DNA from 2 places in the Bradyrhizobium sp. Kon69 genome. Region 2 is predicted to be linked to the other one. Evidence: riboswitches for the same ligand, from Rfam matches in the RefSeq annotation. Region 2 holds a riboswitch; the other holds the start of a gene.
What was found. Region 2 has a riboswitch for cobalamin ahead of AC0L3U_RS18970 (energy-coupling factor ABC transporter permease). Riboswitches for the same ligand answer to the same signal wherever they lie in the genome.
Positions count from the first base shown of each region.

Region 1: another riboswitch for cobalamin. It lies ahead of metE (5-methyltetrahydropteroyltriglutamate--homocysteine S-methyltransferase); the one in region 2 lies ahead of AC0L3U_RS18970 (energy-coupling factor ABC transporter permease).

Region 1 covers NZ_JBVVOS010000009.1:180,838-186,079, forward strand. The annotation lists gene AC0L3U_RS14515 (EAL domain-containing response regulator) at 1-419, shown strand, start outside; gene AC0L3U_RS14520 (4Fe-4S binding protein) at 996-1,199, shown strand; cobalamin riboswitch at 1,985-2,184, shown strand; gene metE (5-methyltetrahydropteroyltriglutamate--homocysteine S-methyltransferase) at 2,284-4,599, shown strand.
Region 2 covers NZ_JBVVOS010000013.1:143,518-148,759, reverse strand. The annotation lists gene AC0L3U_RS18985 (histidine phosphatase family protein) at 1-185, shown strand, start outside; gene cobT (nicotinate-nucleotide--dimethylbenzimidazole phosphoribosyltransferase) at 186-1,238, opposite strand; gene cobF (precorrin-6A synthase (deacetylating)) at 1,254-2,003, opposite strand; gene AC0L3U_RS18970 (energy-coupling factor ABC transporter permease) at 2,049-2,726, opposite strand; cobalamin riboswitch at 2,764-2,983, opposite strand; gene cobA (uroporphyrinogen-III C-methyltransferase) at 3,029-3,760, opposite strand; gene AC0L3U_RS18960 (cobyrinate a,c-diamide synthase) at 3,757-5,067, opposite strand; gene cobM (precorrin-4 C(11)-methyltransferase) at 5,067-5,242, opposite strand, start outside.

The DNA.
Region 1 (5,242 bases), on a different contig from region 2:
GCGGTTTGACGATTGAAATCGAGAGCGTGGAAGCGATCCAGAACCTAGATCTCCTGGTCGAGGTTGCGCGTGAGGTTCGCTTTCACAACATTGGCCTTGCAATCGACAATGTCGGTGCCAATTGGCCGCAGCTGATGGGGAGGACAAAATTCCCGTTCATGAAATTGAAAGTGGATCGTCAGTTCGTCGGCGGCTGCGCGAATGGGCCCCTCAAGCGAACGGTGTGCCGCCATATCGTCGATCTAGCCAAAGAGTACAATGTGCGCACCGTCGCCGAAGGTGTGGAGAGCCAGGCTGACCTAATTGCCGTGGCCGAACTCGGCTTCGACCTTGCGCAGGGCCATCTGTTCGGAAAAGCCATGCCACTGAAGCAATTTGCACAGTCATCTTTCAACCCTGCTCCAGCTGGTCTAAAATAGTTGCGAGTGGCTGAGTGCGGCCAAGCGACGCTCACGAGCACCGCCATGCCTACTCGGCACCAGGCATGAGGCTGAGTGCAATTCGGTCTGCAAGGCCAGTGTCGCTCGTCCCGCCGCCACTTCATTTCCCTCCGAAGCTTGTTATACCACAAGCCCGTTTTGGCAAGCCTCCAGCGAGTCCTCCGCGCAGCTAGCGTTGCAGCCATGAGCGAGGCTTGCACAAACCTCCAGTCGGGGTGTGTGACCGGAGGTTTGCCGAGATCCAACGTAGACCTGCGTCCGTTGGCGGTTTTTGCCGTCGCCGGTTGAGGAAGCGTCAGCCTCGCTTGCCCCCGCGCTGACGTGCCAAACAAACCGACGGACGCTTCCAGCGTCAAGTCGCGACTGACTCTCGCAAGAGGGCCCGAGGGCTCGTAGCCTGAAATTGAAGCGACCTGTTGCTGTCGCAGATGCAACATGGTCTCAGACCCGGGACAGCCGAATTGGGCAAATTGCCCAACATTGAGCGCGTCTGCGTTTGGCACGGCATTTGAAAGGGATCGCCCATGGCATCGCTCGCCTAAGGAGTCGGAAGGCATGGCTTACAAGATCGTCGCTTCGCAATGCACCGTTTGTGGCGCATGTGAGTTCGAGTGTCCCAACGCGGCGATCAGTCTGAAGCGCGACATTTACGTTATCGATGCCAAAAAATGTACGGAGTGCGAGGGCCATTGCGACACGCCGCAATGCGCGGTGGTCTGTCCGGTCCCTGACACCTGTGTCCCGTCCAAGACAGGATAGGCAGCCCGCGACCAAAAGGCCTCATCGCTCGATTTCGCGAACGAAGTTGTAGATGTGGGACCTTGAGGAGACCACGACCGCATGGGGCGCATCGAGGTCGATTAACATCGTTATGAGCTTAAGGCGCTGAGCGACTCCGAGGAACCCCTCAAAGGGCTCTGTCGGAGGACACCGTCGAATTTGTCACGAACAAGGACAAGGCCCTCGATGCTCAGTGGCCGCGTTAAGGCCTATCGTCGCTCGCCGCGAGTCGAGGCGAGGCAGACCGGCGTCGAGCGGCCACCGACGCATCGAAGCCGACGCAAAAGTCGCTCAGCACGTGAACACCTAGTGCACCGAGAAGATCATCTTGGCCAACCTCACGGAGCGGTCGACCTCGTGCCTGGTCGCGGGCCCGCCGAACACCAAGGAGCCGACCTGATCATCCGTGCGGTCCTGGAGCAATCCGGCTTTCGAAATTTTTAGGGAGCCTCGTGGGCTGTGACCAAACGGATGCCGGCCGAGGATGATCGCACCTTCCTGACGCGCAGGTTCGAAAAGCTGCTGACGGAAGGTCGCCTCCTCGCGATCACACAGATACCGAAAGCGGCCCGGGTTCGTTCCGGTGGTGGAGCTCAACCGTTACGCGAGCAGGGAGCGAATGCATTTCACAAGCGGAGCCTCCACGGATCAGGGCGTGTTCACCAGGCCGCGAGCAAGACCGTCGTACCCGCCTAGTGCGCTCGTAATCGCTTGGGCAATGTCGCAGCGAGAATCGGTAGGTTGACGCATCGATCCTCGTGCGCATAATTTCAAGCCGTCGCGGTCTCCGGATTTCGTTTGATCCGGAGCTAAGAGGGAAGCCGGTGCAATGCCGGCGCTGCCCCCGCAACTGTAAGCGGCGAGCCGCTGTCCAACGAAGTCACTGAAGCCATGCGGCTTCGGGAAGGCCGGACAGCAGCGACGACCCGTGAGCCAGGAGACCTGCCTCGACAAGATATCGTCCACGGGCGGGGCGTCCCGGTGTGCGCCAAGCAGTTGTCGCTCACGCGATGTTCGCTGTCTGCGTCCGCCATGGCCTTTGCCCCAACATGGGGTCTAAGCTATGTCAATCCTTTCGCTTCCCGTTGCCACACTGGGGACGTCACGCATCGGCCCACGACGCGAACTCAAATTCGCACTCGAGAGCTACTGGGCGGGAAAATCCAGCGAAGCCGAGCTCCTCGAGGCGGGGAGTGGACTTCGTGCCGCTAATTGGGCACGGCAGAAATCCCGCGGTGCGACCGTCATTCCTTCGAATGACTTCTCGCTCTACGACCATGTGCTCGATACCAGCCTAATGGTTGGCGCCATTCCCGACGTTTACGGCTGGAACGAAGGTCCTGTGTCGCTTAAAACCTACTTCACCATGGCGCGTGGCGCTCAAGACGGTGGTCACGCTCAGCATGGGCCCGGCGTAGCCGCACAGGAGATGACGAAGTGGTTCGATACGAACTACCACTACATGGTGCCGGAATTTCACCAGGATCAGATCTTTAAGTATGCCTCTCGGAAGCCGATCGAGGAATATGAGGAGGCAAGAAGCCTCGGTTATCAGACGCGGCCCGTCCTAGTGGGCCCAGTCACTTTCCTGAAGCTCGGCAAAAGCGTAAATCCCGCATTCAATCCGCTGTCGCTGCTTGATCGACTCCTCCCCGTCTATGTCGATGTTCTCCGCGAACTAGCCTCGCGCGGCGCTGAATGGGTTCAGCTCGACGAGCCATGCCTAGTGATGGACGTCGACGAAGCATCTCGGGCCGCTGTCCGCCGGGCCTATGCTCATTTCGCTAAGGCCGTGCCGGCCCTTAAAATCATGGTGGCCACATACTTCGGGGGTGTCGGCGACAATCTTGAAACAGTCTTGGCCTTGCCCGTTGCCGGGGTTCATGTCGACCTGGTTCGTGCACCTGACCAGTTGGACGCGATTGTCGCCAGAGCAGGTAGAGATCTCGTGGTCTCGCTCGGTGTCGTTGATGGTCGCAACGTGTGGCGCTCTAATCTGCCGGCGCTACTCGACCAACTTGCTCCTATGGTCAAAAAACTGGGCAGGGACCGTGTTCAGATTGCCCCCTCCTGCTCGCTGCTTCATGTTCCGACCGACATTGAACTAGAGATCGATCTCGATCCCAATCTGAAGACGTGGTTGGCGTTCTCAGTGCAGAAGATCAAGGAACTTTCGATATTGGGCAAAGCGCTGGCTGGCCATGCTGCCGACGTGACCGATGAACTCACGCTCTCAGAGGATGCATCCGTCACCCGCGAAACATCGCCGAAGATCCACAGTGCGAACGTCGCCGGACGAATGGCCGCGATCGACGATAGCATGCGTCGCCGTCGCAGTGCGTTCACCCAGCGCGCCGACGTCCAGCGCGTCGCCTTCGCATTGCCGATGTTTCCAACCACAACCATCGGATCCTTTCCGCAAACGGCGGACGTCCGCAATGCGCGTGCAGCTCATGCGCGGGGAGCGCTGAATGACACGCAGTACGAGCAGCTTCTGAAAGCGGAGACAGCCCATACCGTGCATTGGCAGGAAGATATCGGCCTGGACGTGCTCGTACACGGTGAGTTCGAGCGCAATGACATGGTTCAATACTTTGGCGAGCAGCTGTTGGGTTTCGCATTCACCAAGCACGGCTGGGTTCAGTCTTATGGCTCGCGGTGCGTTCGTCCTCCTATCCTGTTTGGAGATGTCTCCCGCCCGAAGCCCATGACCGTTAAATGGTGGCGACATGCGCAGTCTCTGACCAAAAAACCCGTCAAGGCTATGCTGACCGGACCGGTGACGATCCTGAACTGGTCGTTTGTCCGTGACGACATCCCGCGGAGCGAGACATGCCGACAGATCGCTCTCGCGATCCGAGACGAGGTCATCGACCTTGAGGCGGCTGGAGCGACCATGATCCAGATCGACGAGGCTGCGTTGCGGGAGGGATTGCCACTGCGCAAATCGCAGTGGAAGGACTATCTAGATTGGGCAGTGGACAGTTTCCGTGTTTGCTCCTCCGCTGTCGCTGACGGAACTCAGATCCATACGCACATGTGCTATTCCGAGTTCAACGAAATCATCGATGCGATCGCAGCAATGGATGCCGACGTCATTTCAATCGAGGCGTCGCGCTCCAAAATGGAATTGCTCGACGCTTTCAAGAGCTACAAATATCCTAATGAAATCGGGCCGGGCGTCTATGACATTCATTCACCGCGCATTCCCGCAGCAGCCGAGATCAAGCAGCTGATTGTGTTGGCGCGGCAGCGGGTTTCCGATCGGCAGCTCTGGATCAATCCCGACTGCGGACTGAAAACTCGAAGATGGGAGGAGGTGCGTCCCGCGCTCGTCAATATGGTGGCCGCCGCACGCGAGTTGCGGGCCGAGGCATGATCGTACGGAGCGTGTCGCCAACCTATCTGTGAATAAGATGAACGCGCTTTGGGAGCTCGCGATAACCTTGCGAGCTTCCAAAGTTTCCAGCGCCTACGAATGCCGGTTTGCCCCGGCGGAGGCGATCGCATACAGCGGCGACAAGCTCGAATCCGGCGGACGACCGCATGCCGGCCATACCGATTAGGTGACATATTCCCAGTCACTTGCGCTCGACGCGAACCACGATCCTATCGCTTCATTTATCCATCCCATGGATGCGTCCCATCACAACAATCTATTTTACCGCCCTTGCGGAATTTCATACCTAATTTGCGCCTTCGCGCGGTCTTCGGGAAGATTTGCTGGTATTCGGCGGTGCCAAAATACTGGCGCGTGACGGCAAACTGACGGTTGAGTTTCAGGGCTCGGCAGTCAAACCGCCTGCGCGATGGATCCCAGCTCCGTCAAGGCGCTGCCCGTGCCAACCGGACAGCTGGCAAGTGGTGAGCAAGTCCTGAAGTTTACGACAGGAGCGGAAGGCAAGCGGCTCGCTAACTTGTGCAGAGCGATATCCGCTTCTTGTTGTTTGACGGCGAGTGCCCTCGTCGTAAGTCGATCGCCGGTAGTCCTCCCTACCGACGAAAGCTGGAACGATGCGGAA
Region 2 (5,242 bases):
GGATCGGCGCCGGGGCCGCGACGCTCGTCGTGCATTCCGGCACGATCCGCGCGGCGCTGTGCATCGCGCTCGATCTGACCCCACAAGCCGCCCTGCGCTTTGTGATCGATCCGCTGTCGCTGACCCGGATCGACCGGCTCGCGACCGGCTGGCGCGTCGTCTGCGTCAATCAGCCGATGATTTGATCAGGCCGGACGATCAGGCACATTGGCCTGCGCAAAGGTCGCCATGCCATTGTGGAGCGCACAGGCCGACCGCACCAGCGGCAGCGCGATGGCCGCGCCCGATCCTTCGCCGAGCCTGAGATCGAGGCTGATCAGCGGCTGCAGATTCAGCGCGCGAAGCACCAGCCGATGGCCCTGCTCGGCGGATTGATGCGAGGCCAGCAGGAACGGCTGGCACGAGGGGTTGAGCCGCGCCGCCGCCAGCGCCGCCACCGACACGATAAAGCCGTCGATCAACACGGGGATGCGGCGCTGTGCAGCCGCGATAATTGCACCGCAGATGGCCGCAATCTCGAGACCGCCGACGGCGCACAGGATCTTTTCGGGCGAAGCGCCCGCAATGCCATGGCGTGCGATCGCAGCGTCGATCACCCGCGCCTTGTGCACACGGCCGGCCGCGTCAACGCCGGTCCCGCTGCCCGCGATCTCCTCAGCGCTCACACCGAGCAAGCCGGCCGCGATCGCCGCCGATGTCGTGGTGTTGCCGATTCCCATCTCGCCGAAGATCAGAAGATCGGGCTGCCCGGCCTGCGCGCGCGTCACCGCACGTCGGCCGGCTTCGAACGCAAATGCCAGCTCTGCGGGGGTGAGCGCAGCTTCGATGCTGAAATCGCGCGTGCCGCTGCGCGGCTTGTCGGTCACGATTCCAGCCATCTCCTCCTGCGCCAGCGTGCCGGAATCGACGACCTCCAGGCTGGAGCCCAGCTCACGCGCGAGCACCGAGATCGCAGCACCGCCGGAGGCGAAGTTTGCCAGCATCGCGATGGTCACTTCCTGCGGATAGGCCGAGACGCCCTGCGCGACGATACCGTGATCGCCGGCGAAGATGGTGATCGGCACCCGCGCCGCGCGCGGTTGCTCATTTGCTTGCAGGCCCGCAAGCTCGATCGCGAGCTGCTCGAGCCGGCCGAGCGCGCCGGTCGGTTTCGTCAGTTGCGCCTGCCGCGCCACCGCCGCCTCGCGGTGGACTGCGGAGATGTCGGGGCATTTTTGGGTGACCCATTCGGGGAGCATGCTGCCTCGCTTGCCTCACGGCCTGCGCTTGAGGATGTAACTGTCCATGATCCAGCCGTGTCGTTCGCGCGCCTCTTGCCGCACCGCGACGATGCGCGGGCCGATCTCGGCCAGCGCGCCGGACATCACGATCTGATCGGGCATGCCGAGATAAGCCCCCCACCAGATGTGCAGGCCTTCCGGATCGAGCGACTGGAACGCCGTGCCGCCGTCGAGCATCACCACCACGGTATCGACACCTGTCGGCCAGCCGCCATCGCGCAAGCGGCGTCCCGTCGTGACCAGGAAGGGCTCGCCGATGTCGTTGAGCGGCAGCGCATGCGTCGCACACAGCGCCTGGATCGAGGTGATGCCGGGAACGACCTCGATCCTTGGCGAGGGATCGAGCCGCCGCGCAATGCGCAGTGAAGAATCATAAAGCGAGGGATCGCCCCAGATCAGCAGCGCGACCTTGCCCTCGCCTTCAAGATGATCTGCGATCGTCTGCGACCAGGCAGCGGCCACCGCATCGTGCCAATCGTCCACGCCCTTGCGATAATCCGCTTCAGCGGCGTCACGGACGGGCAGATCGAACTCAGCAATGCGCGTCGTGTCGCTGGTGAGCACATCGGCGCAGATCGTCCGCCTGAGATCGGCGAGATCGGATTTTGCGGTTCCCTTGCGCGGGATCAGGACGAGATCGGCCGCGTTGATGGCGGTGATCGCGGCGCGCGTGAGCTGCTCGGGATCGCCGCAACCGATGCCTATCAGGGAGAGCGTGAGCATCGTAGCTGCGAAGGGCGGCCATAACGGCCGCCCACTCGCTTGTCTCTAGGCCGCGTTGTGCAAACGCGGCGTGACGAGGCCGGCCGCGGTGACGCCGCGCAGCGACTTCGCCAGCGCCAGCACGCCGAGATCGGCGAGCGGCTCGATCACGATGACCAGCGCATAGGACGCGGCGAAGGTCGCAATGTTGGCGAGGTTGGTCGCACCGAAGCCGGAGCCATAAATCGCCCAGAACGCCACCCAGGCGATGACGCCGGCCTGATAGGTCGTCGAAAGCGCCAGCGCCTGGCGGTACTTCAGATCGACATAGGCCGTGTTGCGCGAAATGATCCGCGTGGCGATTGCCTGGATCCCGAACAGCGGCACCAGCAGCGTGGTGACGTTCATGCCATATTGCGGCAGGTCGGGCGGCTCGAAGAAGATGCCCTGGAACAGCAAGCCGAACGCGAGGCCGAAGGCCGCAGGCGCAGCTCCAAACAGCAGGAACAAGGTCGAGCCGAGGATGAAGTGCACTTCGGAGACGCCGACCGGGAAGTGCGGCAGGATCTCAAAGAAGATAAACACGAGTCCAGTGGTGGCGAGCGTGCGCGCCGCGAACGAAATGATGCCCTGCTCGCGCACGGTCTCGACCGCGAGTTTCAAGGCAACACCGCCCACGGCGATGCCGGTTGCGTAACTCAGCACGAGCTTGGCGTCCGAGACTAGTCCGGGTTCGATATGCATGGCTCAGATCCTTCTTGCCGTCACACCCGACGGCCTTGGCCTCAAAACGTGCACGGCCGGTCTCCTGGCTCGCGGTTCACTGGGAGTCTCCGGCCTTCCCGAGCCTTGCGGCCCAGTGGCTGATCGAAGTCCCTCACCGCTGACAGTCGCGGGGGCGGCTGGGGTTTTGGGCGCCGCAACTGGGTCCGCCCATCCCCATTCCCGATTATGCTCCAGCGCTTTGCGCCGCGTCGAGCACCATGCATCCTCTGTGTGCCCCTTTCGCCAGCCGGGCGTCAAGGGGCGAAGGGCGGACGAGGCGGTCATGACCGATAATCCCCCGCCAGCGCGCCGAACAGGATGACGGCCGCCGTGGAGGCAGCCCCGCCCCGCGCAAGCTGCTCGGCAAGTTCCGAAATGGTGGTGCGGACCAGCCGCTCATCGGGACGGCCGAGCGATTCGGCAAACAACGCCGGCGTGGTTGGGGCGAGCCCGTGCTCGATCAATTTGACGACAAGCGCCGGAAACGTCCGCCGGCCCATATAGACCACGGTCGTCGCCTCGGGATCGGCCAGCGCTACCCAGTTGAGGTCTGGCGGCAGCTCGCCGGTGACGTCCGCGCCGGTAATGAATTGCACCCGGCGCGAGGTATGGCGCCGGGTCAGGGGAATCCCGGCCTGAGCCGCAGCCACGCAGGCCGTGGTGACACCGGGAATGATCTCGTAGCCGATGCCCGCTTCCCGCAGCGTCTCGAGCTCCTCCTCGAGCCGGCCAAAGATGCCGGCATCGCCCGACTTCAATCGCACCACGCGCGCGCCTGTTACGGCATAGTCGACCAGCAATCGATTGACGTGGTGCTGCTTGGTCGAGGCCCGTCCTGCCCGCTTTCCCACCGCGACGAGATTGGCGCCGGGCCGGGCCAGATCGAGGATCACGCCTGAAGCAAGATCGTCATAGAGCACGACGTCGGCCTCGCGCAGCCGCGCGGCACCCTTGAGCGTGAGCAGCTCGGGATCGCCGGGGCCGGCAGAGACAAAGGAGACAAAACCGCTCACCGGTCCTCCGCGATCAGGTGGAAGAACGTGCCGGTGGCTTGTCCCCGCCGCGAGCCGGTCTCGGCGATGACCGCGCCTGTCGCGTCGTGCACGACCGCCAGCGGCGTGTCGGGCTGCGCGACGATCGTCGAATAGTGGAATTCGTGGCCACGCAGGCGTGCACCGGCCTGATGACCCGGCATCGGCGCGGCGAGCTCCGCCAGACGATAGCCCAGATGCATGCGGCGTTTGGCAAAACTCGTCTCCAGGCCGAGCAGGCCCGTCATCTCGTGGCGGATGCCGTCGGCGTCGGTCAAAGCGGTGCCCAGCACCATATAGCCTCCGCACTCGCCGTGCACCGGGCGCGTTTCCGCGAAGGCCCGCAATCCGCTGCGGAAGCGCGCATTGGCAGCGATCCTGCCGGCCTGCAGCTCGGGATAACCGCCCGGCAGCCAGCACACATCGGCGCCCGGATCAGGGCCTTCATCGGCGAGCGGCGAGAATGTCGAGATCTCCGCACCCGCCGCGCGCCACGCTTCCAGCATATGCGGATAGACGAAGGAGAATGCAGCGTCACGGGCGAGCGCAATGCGCTGGCCGGGCGGCGTTACGTTCACGCCGCTTGCGGCAGGTTGCGGCGACCAGGTGGCAGCCGAACGAAGCACCGCGTCGAGATCAACATGCTCGGCAACGAAGCGTGCGGCCTCGTCGATCAGCTTGCCGATTTCCGCCTGCTCCTCGGCCTGGACCAGCCCGAGATGCCGCTTCGGCAGGCTGATCTCGGCATGGCGCGGCAGCGCGCCGAACACGGCGATGCCGGCGTCCAGCAGCGCACGTCGCACGAGGGCTTCGTGGCGCGGGCTCGCAACGCGATTGAGCACGACGCCCGCAAGACGCACACCGGGACGGTAATCGCGAAGGCCCGCGGCAATCGCCGCCGCCGTTTGGGCCTGTCCTGAGGGATCGATCACCAGCAGCACCGGCCAGTCCAGCATCTCCGCGATGTCGGCGGTCGCCCCGGTGCCGCAGACGCCACGCGCGGCGACGCCGTCGAACAGGCCCATCGAGCCTTCGGCCAGCACGACGTCGGCGTCAATGCCGCGGCTGACGAGATGCGAGATTGTCCCACGATCCATCGCCCAGCTGTCGACGTTGACCGAGGCGCGTCCCGTAGCGGCGGCATGAAACGCGGGGTCGATGTAATCGGGGCCGCTCTTGAAGCACTGCACCCGCAATCCGCCGTTGCGCCAGGCGCGGGCGAGCGCCAGCGTCAGCGTGGTCTTGCCAACGCCGGAAGCCGGCGCGGAGATGACGAGCCCTGCCGCCATCACGACACCTCCGGAAAGCGCGGCTCGGCGCCCACGGGGCGATAGCGGCGGTCGTAGTCGGCGGCATAGAGACGGCTCTCGGAAAAATCCGCCGCGCCCAGCGTCCTGCCGACCAGGATGAGCGCGGTGCGCTCCATCTCGCTGCCGACATTAGCGTCGAGTGTTGCGAGCGTGG